DNA from 4 places in the Shewanella sp. SG44-6 genome. Region 1 is predicted to be linked to each of the others. Evidence: predicted binding sites of a transcription regulator. Region 1 holds the regulator's gene; each other region holds the start of a gene.

Region 1 (3,153 bases):
AATATTTGCTTATCGCTTAATTTTTGAGCCACGCTTGATAGCGTGCTTAAATGCTGTTGGCACTGATCTGCAGGTACTAACAAAGCAAATAAAATATCCACGGGCTGTTTATCGATTGCATCAAAGGCAATGGCTTCTTCACATTTAATAAATATTGCGATCGGATGTTCTATGGTCGTTAATCTACCATGAGGTATCGCAATGCCATTTCCTATACCTGTGCTACCCATTTTCTCTCTCGCTAATAGGCTTTCAAAAACCTCTTGCGAAGATAGGGGTGGGTACTGGGCAGCGACTAAATTGCTGATGAGTTCCAGTACTTTTTTCTTACTGCCCGGTGTGGCACAGGTAGTGCATTCCGGCTGCAGAATGGTACAAAGTTCCATCGTTAGTGTTTTGTATACTTCTCTTTGTGTTTAATTACCTGACGGTCGAGTTTATCGATCAGGGCGTCTATTGCAGCATACATATCAGTGCTTTCTGACATGGCAAAAATCTCTGCACCATTAAGGTTGATTTTAGCTTCTGCTTTTTGTTGTAATTTTTCTACATTGAGCACAACGTGTACATTATTGATCTGATCGAAGTGTCGTTCAAGCTTTGAAAATTTACCTTGAACGTATTCACGTAAAGATTCGGTAATGTCGATATTTCTACCTGTCATATTGATAAGCATAAAAATCCTCCGTTGCCTTGTAGGTTATAAACTCTTACGTTGGTTTGAGGGCGGAATGAGCATCGCTTCGCGGTATTTTGCAATCGTACGACGCGCAACGTTGATCCCCTGATCTGCCAGCAGTTGGGCCATTTTACTGTCACTTAATGGCTTTTGCTGGTTTTCTGCTGCAACCAGTTTTTTGATAAAAGCACGAATAGCGGTAGATGAGCATTCTCCGCCATCGTCGGTGCTGACATGGCTAGAGAAAAAGTACTTTAATTCAAATAGCCCACGTGGTGTGTGCATATATTTTTGAGTGGTAACCCGTGAAATAGTTGATTCATGCATTTCTACTGCTTCAGCAATATCATTGAGCACCATAGGTTTCATGGCTTCTTCACCATATTCAAAGAAACCTTGCTGAAATTGCACAATACAATTGGCGACTTTCAATAAGGTCTCATTGCGGCTTTCGATACTCTTGATGAACCATTTAGCTTCTTGTAAATGACCGCGAATAAATTGGCTATCGGCAGAGTTTTTACTGCTTCTAGCCATGGCTGCATATTGTTGATTAACGCCAATTTTAGGCATATTGTCTGGGTTTAACTCTACAACCCAACGGCCATTCTTCTTTAGTACGGTTACATCAGGAATAACATATTCGTCATCAATAGCGGTGACTAACAAGCCCGGGCGAGGGTTAAGTGACTGGATTAAGGTGATTGCGTCACGCAACTCGTTTTCTTTGAGCTTGGTTTTGCGCATCAATAATCTAAAATCGCGCCCAGCAATTAAATCTAAATAGTCTTTAATGAGCAGACGGGCATTGTCTATATGTGGGGTTGTGTCGGCATATTGGGCTAATTGAATGAATAAACATTCGCTTAAATCTCGTGCGGCAACACCAACGGGATCAAAGTGTTGAATACGTTTTAATACCGCTTCAACTTCATCTAGTTCAACACTTTCATCACCCATGGCTTCGAGAATATCTTCAGTGCTTTGGGTTAAATAGCCGCGTTCATCAATGGCATCAATGATCGCGGTAGCAATTGCTCGATCAGTGTCAGAAAATGGCGTGAGATTTTTTTGCCACTCTAAATGCTCATATAAGCCTTCAGTCGTTTCACCTTGGAATGGCATATCATCATCGCGCATGCTAGCGCTGCCTGAACCTGACATTGGTGAGGCGGTGTACACTTCATCCCATGTGGTATCCATAGCTAAATCGTCCATGGTTTCTTTGGTCATGGATTCTGCTGTGTCGACTGTTGAGGTGTCTTTTTCTATATTGACCACGCTGTTGTCACTAAAGTCGGTGTCCGATTGGTCGCGACTTTCTTTTACTGAGTCTTTTGCTTGAGAAAACTCATCTTCTATTTCAAGCAATGGGTTTGAGTCCAATGCTTGTTGGATTTCTTGCTGTAGCTCCAATGACGATAATTGCAGTAAGCGGATCGCTTGCTGCAATTGAGGGGTCATGGTTAAGTGTTGACCCATTTTGAGTTGGAGTGACGCTTTCATTTACCGCTTATCCCTAGATGATTTCCATAAAAATGACAATCTCGAAAACTGTAATCGATTGTCACATACATCAATGACATTTAACGCTATTTAGATATCGTTCAATGAAATGAGTTAGATAGACTAAAAGGCCAGTAAAGTAACTATAGCTTGAATTGTTCACCTAAGTACACAGCCCGAACTTGTTGATTACTCAATATCTCATCAGGTGTGCCTTCGGCAATTAAATTGCCCTGGCTGACAATATAAGCTCGCTCACAGACGTCTAAGGTTTCACGTACGTTATGATCGGTAATTAATACCCCTAAGCCGCGGTTTTTAAGCTGTTGAATGATTTTTTTTATGTCGATGACAGAAATAGGGTCAACCCCCGCAAAAGGCTCATCGAGCAAAATAAATTTAGGATTAGCGGCCAGCGCGCGCGCTATCTCTACTCGACGACGTTCCCCACCAGACAACGACATGCCTTGGCTGTCGCGAATATGGGTGATATGGAATTCTTCTAGTAAATGCTCTACTTGCTCAATCCGTTGGTCGGTAGTGAGCTCTTTGCGAGTCTGCAACACGGCCATAATATTGTCGTATACGGTCAGTTTGCGAAAAATACTGGCTTCTTGCGGCAAGTAACCAATCCCTTTGCGAGCTCTAAGATGCATTGGGTCGGCGGTTAAGTCGTCATCATCAATTAAGATCCGACCTTTATCGCTTTGCACTAAGCCGACAACCATATAAAACGTGGTTGTTTTACCTGCACCATTGGGGCCTAAAAGACCAACAATTTGGCCTGTTTTAACGGTTAAACTCACATCTTTAACAACCTGACGAGTTTTATAGCTTTTAGCTAAATTTTCAGCCGTTAGGGTTATTTGGGTCATGGTTTGATCTGCTTTTTAACAGGAATTTCAGGGAGCTTTTGCTTTGGTGCAGTCTCGTCTTGGAAATTCTCAGGTTGAATAATAGTAATAACG
Region 2 (3,153 bases), on a different contig from region 1:
ACAAAAATTAACATGGAAATGGGTAATAAGCTGGGGATCTTTTTTGTCAGCGCTTTTTTGATGTCACTGTATTGAGCAAGCTTCGGATATTGGAGTAATTCAAGCGAGCTTATTTCAATATGATTATTACTAAAATATGAGGTCCAAAATGATGCGGAGCGAGTCTCTTCAGAAAAAAGCGATTCTGCTAGCGCATTATCTTCTGGGAGTAATTGTTGCAGTAAGGCTTCATTGATTTCAGTTTCATCGGCTTGGGTAGAAAAATAGCAATTACCATTATCCTGCTCAATGGTGGCTTCACTAAAGAGCAAAGGCGATACTACCGTTTTAAGCTCGCCTTTTATGGTGACTTTGCCGACAAACAAGAACCGTGCATACAGTAATACTCTTTCTCTTTGATACATTGCTACCCGTTTTAACATTGGGGCGGCAAATTCTTCGGGGATAGGTAGCCGAGGTAAAAAACCTGTGCCTAGTTCATCTTTACCTTGAAGAATTAAACGGTCTTCTTGCTTAAGTTTATTGACGTTCCAAAGATTAATGGAGGCACTATCTTCCTTGTAGCAATCTCGGTAATAAGAAATAATTTGTTTGTAACTCAATGAAGTAATTCCATTTACTGATGGTCCCAAGATATATTAGACACTATGCGGCATGGCTCGCAGCGAAAGTGAAACATGTCTAACAAAGGCTGTTCAAGTTTCCAATGATGTGAACCACAACGTGGGCAAGCTCGGTTTAATTCGCTTTCTAACGACTCACCACCGACACGATACAGATAATAGTAAGTTGGTATTTGCGTTAAAAACTCTATTCTGCCACGTAAATCCCAACCTCGTCTAAATAGGTCGCTGTCTACCCGAGTGATTTCATCTAATGCGGCAAATTCAGCTTTAGTGGCAGCCGCCATTTGTAGCTCATCACATGCTTGCCATTCTGTTTGCCATTTTATAATGCGTTTATGATCGCCATTGAAGGTCGCAGGTAATTGATACAGGGGGATAGGCAAGAGATTATCGCCATTACGTAGCGGTGAGCACATATGAACATAACTGGTATACAACACCTGCCATGATGGTGTCTCTGTGCTGCTAACTTCAGAGTTAATGTCTTGGCCGATGAACTTTTCTCTAGGAGCCAATAGTTTGGCCGCGGTTAATCCGGCTAAAGTGACCTTTACCCACGGGCTATGATAACGATTTGCCAGGCTGGTTTTTTCGGGTAACAACAGGCGAACTCTAAATTCACCGTCATTAAAAGCGACGGCAAACTCCCTGCCTAAAATTTGTCCATTCGCCCTTAGGGCTTCAAGAAAAGCGTTGATGGCTTTTTCTACGGTATCAATTGTTGTGTCGGCAAAACATTCAAAGCGCAGTTCAGTAACAAACATCTATTGGTCTGCCTTATTAATAATGATATTGCTTTGAATGGCATTGTCTTGTAATTGATTTTCTAGCTGTTCGACTCGCTTAGTGAGCAGTGTGACGTGTTGTTGCAGACTCATGACCTGCTGAATAACATTGGTAAGATCCACGTTATTATCTGCAGGTTGGTCAGCCACAGCGGCAATATCGGCTAATTCTGGTATGTGTTGCCACTCGGATTTTGGCAACGCCTTAAACTGTTGTAAACCTTGGATTAGGGTAGGCATTGGAATGCTATTTCCTAAACGGCTTTTAATCAGTGCCAAACAGGGAGTATTTCCATTGTTAGCAATCGATTTAGCCGCGGCAAGTACTTGCTCAATTGGACTCATTGTTGGTTAAATTCCTTAATTCGGTGGTGTGAGATTAACTAATTCTTATTAAATATAAAAATAAAGATATATAAATCAGCGTTTTAATTTTTGGCACGATTCTGGCTTAAAGGAACTGTAAATACAATGCGGATTTTATTTTAACAAAAAGGATGCAACATGAAATTAAAACTTATCACAGCAGGATTAATTATCGCCACATCAGTAGGGCTAAGTGGTTGTGTTATCAGTGTCGGTGATCATGAATCGGCTAAAAGTGCTGACTATTGGCAAGTTCAACAAGATAAGAATCGTGAACTGTTGAGCAAACTGTCTATGGGGATGACGAGTGATCAAGTGATAACTCTAATGGGCACCGCCGATTTCAGCGAAGCTTATATTAAGCCGACTGAAAACCAAGGGGAACAGTCTATCAAGGTCATGTTTTACCGAACGCAATGGGCGCAAGGCGATGGTAAAACAACCAAAGATGAATGCACGCCCATTGTGTTTCGCGATGATGTTTTAGTCGGTTGGGGTAACACCGCCTACAAACAAATCTGATGAGATAATGGCGCTGTTATAAGGTCAAAAATTAATTACATTTCAGCGCGCATCATTACGTCCAATTGGTCAATCACTTCTGACCATTGGGCGTCTTCTCGTAATGCCTCTTTTAAAAATGCTTTTTGGCCTGGATTCCAGCAATCTGCATCGGTTATTAACGTATGCTTAGCAAGCTTGTTTTGCATAACAAAGTCATCGATACCCACTTGATCATGCGGTAAACCTAGTTGCATAAATAAATGGCTAAGATCATTTGATGTAGTGTCCATTTAAAGGATTCCTTGTAATGGTGTGGTAAACAAATTCAGTATCAGCGTTGATGAGGTAAATAGCAAACAACTGGCAATGACAACCGCGAACAGGCTAAATGCGTAAACAAAACTTGTAGAATGTTTCAAACTTGTTAAGTTAGATTGAGTTTAGAGAGTCAATAACAAGGAATAAAAATGGACAATCACACCTTGGAAACTATTCGTGCAGTGTATTTGACCGCAGAAGACCTGAGAGTCGCAGCTTCCATTCTCTACAACGCATATCATGATGACCCCTATTTTATTGGCGTGCTTGCTCAAGATGATGAACAACAATATGAGCAAAAGCTTCGGGCAGCCATCCGTGAAGAGTTAAATGAGTTATGGCAACAAGAACAAGCTTTAATCGGTTTATTTGATGGTGAGCGTTTAATCGGAATTGCGTGTGTCATTTCTCATCTCATTCCTCTGGGTGAGGGACGATATTGGCACTGGCGTTTCAAAATGATGCTGGGTACCGGATGGAAATCGACCCAAGGATTAATGCAAAAAGAAACCTGCATTCTTGAACATCTGCCTTCTCAAAAGTGTGGTGTTTTA
Region 3 (3,153 bases), on a different contig from region 1:
TGAACAATCTACGCCATTTCGGCTCAGGCCACCTAAACGATATGGCGTACCTTTCCATTGATTATGAAAACTTAACAGGCTTGACTCGCTCCACTTGGGCGCTGCTTGCTTAAGCATGGGTGGAACTACCACAGGCTTAGGTGCGATAACCACTTGCGGACTAGACGCACATGCCGACAGCAGCAAAACCAAACAACTAAGTAATAATCTTTTAGCCAATTAACCCTACTCCAAACACCGAAAAAACCGCTCTATGTAGCAATATTTTTTCCACAATACACGCTCAAAATCACTGCTGCAGCACTTGAATCTATCGAGTCATCATCTGCATACACTGCACTAAAGCTCGCTTAGCAGTCATTTTATCGACTTTAATTTGGCAGCGTAGCATAGTTCCTTGCCAGTTCGCCCAAAAAACACTCGCTAGTGTTAATGCTGGCAAGTCTGTACGGATATGGCCTTGCTGCTGCCCCTGCTCGATAAGCGCACTCAATAAGCCCAACCATTGATCATAAAGGTGGTTTAAGGTTTGATGCAATAAAGGCGCTTTGCTACTGACTTCAACCATTAAGTTACCCATTAAACAGCCACGAGGCTCACTGCCACTAAACAGCTCATCAATGAGTTGATGATACCCATTAAGCATTGTTGATAAATTAGTTTTAAAATTTACGCTTGAATCGATAGCAATAGGCTGAATACGTAATTGAAAATAATGTTCGGCAACGGCTGCCGCAAACGCCTCTTTACTGGCAAAGTAATGGTAAAAAGACCCTTTAGGAATACCGACCTCGTCGAGAATTAATTTAATGCCCACGCCACTATAACCGTGTAACGCAAAAAGCTTTTCGCCTACGGCGCATATTGATTGTCTACTTGCTGCACTTTTGTTCATTGAGCCTCCATTTCAATGACAGGATAAACAAGAATAGACCAGTCGGCTAACTTTAGTTGCTAATAATCAAAATATAGTGACTTATTGCCTATTTTAGGCATAAAAAAACCAGCCCAAAGGCTGGTTTAAAGATTATCAATAGATTACTGAGTGACACGTAACTTATTAACAACATCTTTTACGTCATCAGTATTTTTGGCAATCATTAAAGCTAAATCACGTTCAGCATCACTCGATACCGAACCTTTTAATGTTACCACGCTATTTTTGACCTCAACGTCAATATCGGTACCAGATACGTCGGCTGAGAATAATAGTCGCGTTTTGACTACGGTAGCGACTTTTGAATCGGTGAGAGTTTTAGCGAGATCATTAGTGTCTTTATCGCTATCAGGCTTCATTACCGACAATTCATTATTGACGTCTTTAACGCCATCTAAGCTTTTCACTAATTCTCCGGCAAGTGCCTTATCAACACTACTGTTAACTTTACCTGTTAGGGTCACATTGCCATCATGTACGTCGGTATTAATATCGAATGAATTCAAATTAGTATTTAACAAAAGTGTGGTTTCAGCTTTACCATCGATCCACGCATCTTTTGCATCATCTTGCCAATCTTGTGCTGCACTTGCACCGAATGCCATTGAACCTAACATGATGCTCATTACTACAGATAATGTGGTCTTTTTCATAAAGATTTCCTCCGTTGTTAATATCAAGGATTATAATGCGCGAATCATGCCAACAATTATAACCACATGTAAAATAACAACTAATTAAATTTTTTCATTGCTATGATGACTTTTAATAGTAATGTTATCGGACTTTTTTACCGATACTAGGTAAATTTTTCCTCATGGCAATCAAGAGTGGCTTAACCTCGACTAGACTTAAAAGGTGACGAAGCGAACATCAACAAAAAACGCCTGAGAATCAACATTATCAGGCGTTTTTATTACCCGCAGATTAATTGCCCGCAGACTAATTACCTACAACGGAAAGGCGTTTCATGGTATCAAAACTCATCTGTAGCCAAGCAATGCCTTCGGCAAGTTGCCCTGCGACACGCTTATTTTTAGTTTTTTTAGCGGCGTACTTTAATTGAGTTAATACTTGTTGCTCAGTTTCAACCAATACTGCAATCAACTGCGGTAATGGTTTATCCTGTATCAGGTGTTCAGCCTTAGCATAGTGTTTATATGAAGATTGTTGGTGAAAGGTTTTACTGTCCATAGGTCTTGCTTGGCTGGATCGCATCAACGTAAATAATGGTGTTAAACGCGTTAGCATGCATTTTCTAATGTCAGCCATATGGATAAAAACCCGCTTAATGTTGTAATCGTCGGCCCCTAGTATTGCTTGGGCATAAAATTGCTCGCCCTCTTGGCATAAATCAATCGCTTCATGCAAAAGCCACACATCGGACTCAACTTGTTCGTCTCGAGTATATGATTTCAACGCAAATCCTCCTGTATTCGATAATTTAACTAGTACTTTGCTCTATAGCTTGTATAACCTATAGAGATCCAGCACATATTATGTAAGCAAAGCCTAAACATAAGCACGTCTGCACATGGACAAAATTTAATTAACCATCTGATTATTAGTGTTATTATAATATTTTGTTACACGTTAATGGCCTAACAACACTGAATGATTGTCTTTAGTTGTCACACGACACCCGAGACAAACATTGGACTACATACCACAGGGAGTGAATCGGCATGCCACGTCCAACACTTTTTTACCATTTACACCGTCAAGAAGGTGAAGCTCGTCTACTTGCTTTACCAAGTAGCCAGCACTTTAATAAGATTGCCAGCTCAGTTGACCAGTCCTGGTTAGACCAACTGAAGAGTAACTCAATAGACGTTGCTATCATTGAACTGTCACAATTAAGCCAACAAGAATACGCTGAGCTAACTGACAGTTCGATAATGTCTGATATTGAGCTCATCTTCTTAACCGAAGGTAAGCCAAACCCCAACTTAGATCATTTAATGTCAAAAACGGCTGGTTATCATTTTCGCCAGCCTTACGATGCTGATGTGATTAACGACACGCTAGAAGACTTTGCCCGAGACTTCAAATCGCAATCGACTAAGCAAAAACAGCCTTTTTCGAGTGAACTAGACCAATATGGTTTATTGGTTGGTTCATCGCGTGCGATGCACAAGTTATATCGCACTATTCGTAAAGTCGCTGTCACCGAGAGCAACGTGCTCATCGTTGGTGAAAGCGGTGCAGGTAAAGAG
Region 4 (3,153 bases), on a different contig from region 1:
ACAGTGCTAGACGCAAAATGTCGCCTTTTTTTAAAAGTATTTATGCTGCAATTGTACTGGGCCTTTTTGTGTTAGTGAGCGTGCTAATGTGGACTGTAGTTCGTGACATTTATACCCTTTTTAGCCAAATTTCTGCTACCCATGATCCATTGCAACCCTTCGGCATTATTATTTTTCTTACCTTGGCATTAGCCATTTTTGATTTGGGTAAAACCATTTTGGAAGAGGAAGTATTGATGCATAAAGATATTTTTCGTCACAGTTCAACTCGACGAACGATTACGCGGTTTATTTCGACCATTTTGATTGCGATTTCAATAGAAGCCTTGTTGACTATGTTTAAAGCGTCGCTAGGGGAAAAGCAATATATTGAGCCAGCAATTTTAATGATGTTAGCCGTAGTGGGCTTGTTGGTCGGGCTGGGAATCTATGTCTATCTAGGGGCCAAAGCCGAGCTGCTGCTCACCCAAACCCAAGCGGGTAAGCATATGCGGCGCGAACAAATTAAAAGCGTATAGCATATTGATCAGCGCCTAACATCCACTGAGATAAAGATGATAAAACAGACTGGGATAAACGATATAAGCGTTTATCCCTATTTTTTAGAAAAAGTCATCGTCACCAATTGCTTTGCGTAATTGGGCTTGTTCGAGAAAATCTTCTAATCTTCGTTTCACTTGGCGTTTATGCTGTAAACTTTCGGCAGACTTAACGTTTCTAGGCGTCGTCATCGCATCTATTTCTGTGTCATCAGGCACTATTTCACTAATATTAGCCATCACAAAACCCTCATGTAAAATAAAAGCGTGGTATTAATTCAATGAGCATTTTCTAACTAAAAAAACGTTAATAGGGAAGTAAAATATTTTTCCTTAATTGGACAGCTATTTTTACCCTTCGTTTTGAGCTTAGCAGTAAATGTATTTCTTGCTAGTAAAACATAAAGCCAAGTGCGAAGAGTGTGTGCTTAAACTAGTATTATCTATGCCATGATGTCGCCAGATAATACTGCTTCTATCTGCTACAGATAGAAAAACGCCACCTGTTAATGAGGTGGCGTTGATATACTCATAAAGCGAGTCAGTAATGGTGTTACTCGTTATAGTGTAAACCCGTAAGAGTAGCCTAAAACAACTTTTGCATCATTGTCTGGTAAGTCAGTATCAGCCGCCATGAATGATACGGTACCTATGTCTGTTTCAGCACTTAATGTGACGTTGTAGTCTGCATAAGTGTCACCGAATAAATCTTCAACGACATCGCCTTGTGAATAACCATAGTGGAATGCGACACTGAGCTTTTCTGTTAACGGGAAGCTGGCATTGGCCTGGATATAGCTCCAATCTGTTTCGTCACTGGCACCAGAAACACCTGAATCAGCATTAATTACTTTAGAATAGCCAACATCTAGCCATTTCCATCCAAGAGTGAGCGCGACTTCACCAAAATCAATACTGCCACCAGCATCTGGGTAAGCATAATAAAGGTAGCTAATGTCGTAAGTTAAGTCTTCAGTAAAGTTACCACCATAACCGCCGTACAAATCTAACTCGTAACTGGTTTCATCACCAAAATCGACATTAGATACCCAAGTGCCAGCATAAAAACCAGAGTCATGAGCATAATCAATGCCACCTTGAACCGCAGCCGCATCATTAGTTTGTGTGGTACCACGCCATAAATAGTTTGATGTTGCGCCAATATTACCCGTAACTTCAGCAAGGGCAGAGCCACTCAGTAATAAGCCTGTTGATAATGCAATTGCTTGATATAGTGATTTTTTCATCTTCATCCCTTAACGTTTTATTATCAATGAGGCATTTATGTGTCACTAAATGAACTCAATGTTGGTTTGTCTGAAGATTAATTAGCGAATCGCATGCCAACTCTATTTTCCTATTAAAGTCAGTTGCTTATGTATTTATGGATCATTTTGTTGCATATTTGTTGCAACTTAATGATGCAAGCTCGCCCCTTTTTTGTGCAACAGTGCTCAGCATCCTAATATTCGTTGATGTTGAATTAAGAGATAATATTGTTTGCAGAGGATAAATATAAAAAGCAGGCAATAAAAAACCTCCATAAAGGAGGTTTCTAGCAAAAAAAGAGTAAACGAATAATTAATTAACGCTATCTTTTAGTGTTTTTCCAGCTTTAAACTTAGGCACTGTAGCTGCTGCGATTTGAATTTCTTTGCCAGTTTGTGGATTACGACCAGTACGCGCGGCACGTTGAGTGGTTTCAAAAGAACCAAAGCCAACAATAGAAATTTTATCACCATTTTTCATGGCTTCAGTTACCGCTTGTTCGAAAGACTTTAGAGCGCGGCCAGCTTCAGCTTTTGTTAGTTCCGCATTTTCAGCGATTTTTGCAATTAATTCACTTTTGTTCATATTGATATTCTCTGCTTTCCATAGAAGTGTTTTTTTAAAACATGATTAACATGCCACAAGCGATGCTGGTTTAAAAGCACTTTATCCCATAAATTCAGTATCTGTAATGGTTTTAAAGCAAAATTAGCACAAATAATGTCTTTATTTGCCTTGTTGTTACTCTTCTAAGAGCTGATAAAGAATTTTCTTAACTAACTGCGGCTCAAAAGGCTTGTCACAAAGCGCATTGACGCCAGCACTAAATACATTACTCAGATGAGTGTCGTTGGCTTCTGACGATACCATTAGGATTGGAATATGAGATTGTTGACTGTGGTTACGGATGTACTGAGTCAGTGCAAGTCCGTCTACCGAGGGCATATTGTAATCAGTGATCACTAAATCATACATATTGTCTTTCATTAGGCTAATCGCTTGTTCACCATCAACAGCCTCAGTAATTAGCTGTATGCCTAAATTGCCTATGGTGCGCTTAATAACATTTCGTGCCATTCGGCTATCATCAACCACCAATACTCTAATGCTGTGAACATCAAAGTGGGTTAAATCGAGCTCGTCATTGCTCAGTAAATCAATGGTTGAGTTAAGTGCCGTAGCTAAGTGTTCGGCATTAAATGGTTTTGGTAAAATAGCCACCACGCCTGATTGTCTAAAAATTTCTAGCTGTTCACGACGACACTCACTGGAAACCAGCATAAATTGAATATCACTCAATGCTGGAGTCATTTTAATGTACTGCAATAACTCAGTGGCTTCGCCA

The links. Region 1 encodes sigma-54, which starts transcription at its own class of promoters, with help from an activator protein. Its sites were predicted from a motif close to GTTGGCACGNNNNTNGNNT; they were not measured.
Region 2: the regulator sigma-54 is predicted to act here: its motif matches at 1,846-1,864, upstream of H5185_RS20160 (DUF3192 domain-containing protein).
Region 3: the regulator sigma-54 is predicted to act here: its motif matches at 1,626-1,644, upstream of H5185_RS13330 (BON domain-containing protein).
Region 4: the regulator sigma-54 is predicted to act here: its motif matches at 1,869-1,887, upstream of H5185_RS12885 (TorF family putative porin).

The regions. Positions count from the first base shown of each region.
Region 1 is NZ_JACJER010000136.1:4,320-7,472, forward strand. It holds gene ptsN (PTS IIA-like nitrogen regulatory protein PtsN) at 1-386, opposite strand, end outside; gene hpf (ribosome hibernation promoting factor) at 389-676, opposite strand; gene H5185_RS18425 (RNA polymerase factor sigma-54) at 701-2,185, opposite strand; gene lptB (LPS export ABC transporter ATP-binding protein) at 2,329-3,060, opposite strand; gene lptA (lipopolysaccharide transport periplasmic protein LptA) at 3,057-3,153, opposite strand, start outside.
Region 2 is NZ_JACJER010000174.1:3,930-7,082, reverse strand. It holds gene H5185_RS20175 (AAA domain-containing protein) at 1-602, opposite strand, end outside; gene H5185_RS20170 (Zn-ribbon-containing protein) at 617-1,390, opposite strand; gene H5185_RS20165 (hypothetical protein) at 1,391-1,756, opposite strand; gene H5185_RS20160 (DUF3192 domain-containing protein) at 1,916-2,299, shown strand; gene H5185_RS20155 (DUF2789 domain-containing protein) at 2,335-2,571, opposite strand; gene H5185_RS20150 (GNAT family N-acetyltransferase) at 2,749-3,153, shown strand, end outside.
Region 3 is NZ_JACJER010000069.1:3,762-6,914, forward strand. It holds gene H5185_RS13320 (C40 family peptidase) at 1-219, opposite strand, end outside; gene H5185_RS13325 (TetR/AcrR family transcriptional regulator) at 311-895, opposite strand; gene H5185_RS13330 (BON domain-containing protein) at 1,039-1,590, opposite strand; gene H5185_RS13335 (hypothetical protein) at 1,880-2,356, opposite strand; gene H5185_RS13340 (sigma-54-dependent Fis family transcriptional regulator) at 2,623-3,153, shown strand, end outside.
Region 4 is NZ_JACJER010000065.1:13,917-17,069, reverse strand. It holds gene H5185_RS12895 (PDC sensor domain-containing protein) at 1-518, shown strand, start outside; gene H5185_RS12890 (PA3496 family putative envelope integrity protein) at 603-779, opposite strand; gene H5185_RS12885 (TorF family putative porin) at 1,100-1,786, opposite strand; gene H5185_RS12880 (HU family DNA-binding protein) at 2,121-2,393, opposite strand; gene H5185_RS12875 (response regulator) at 2,550-3,153, opposite strand, start outside.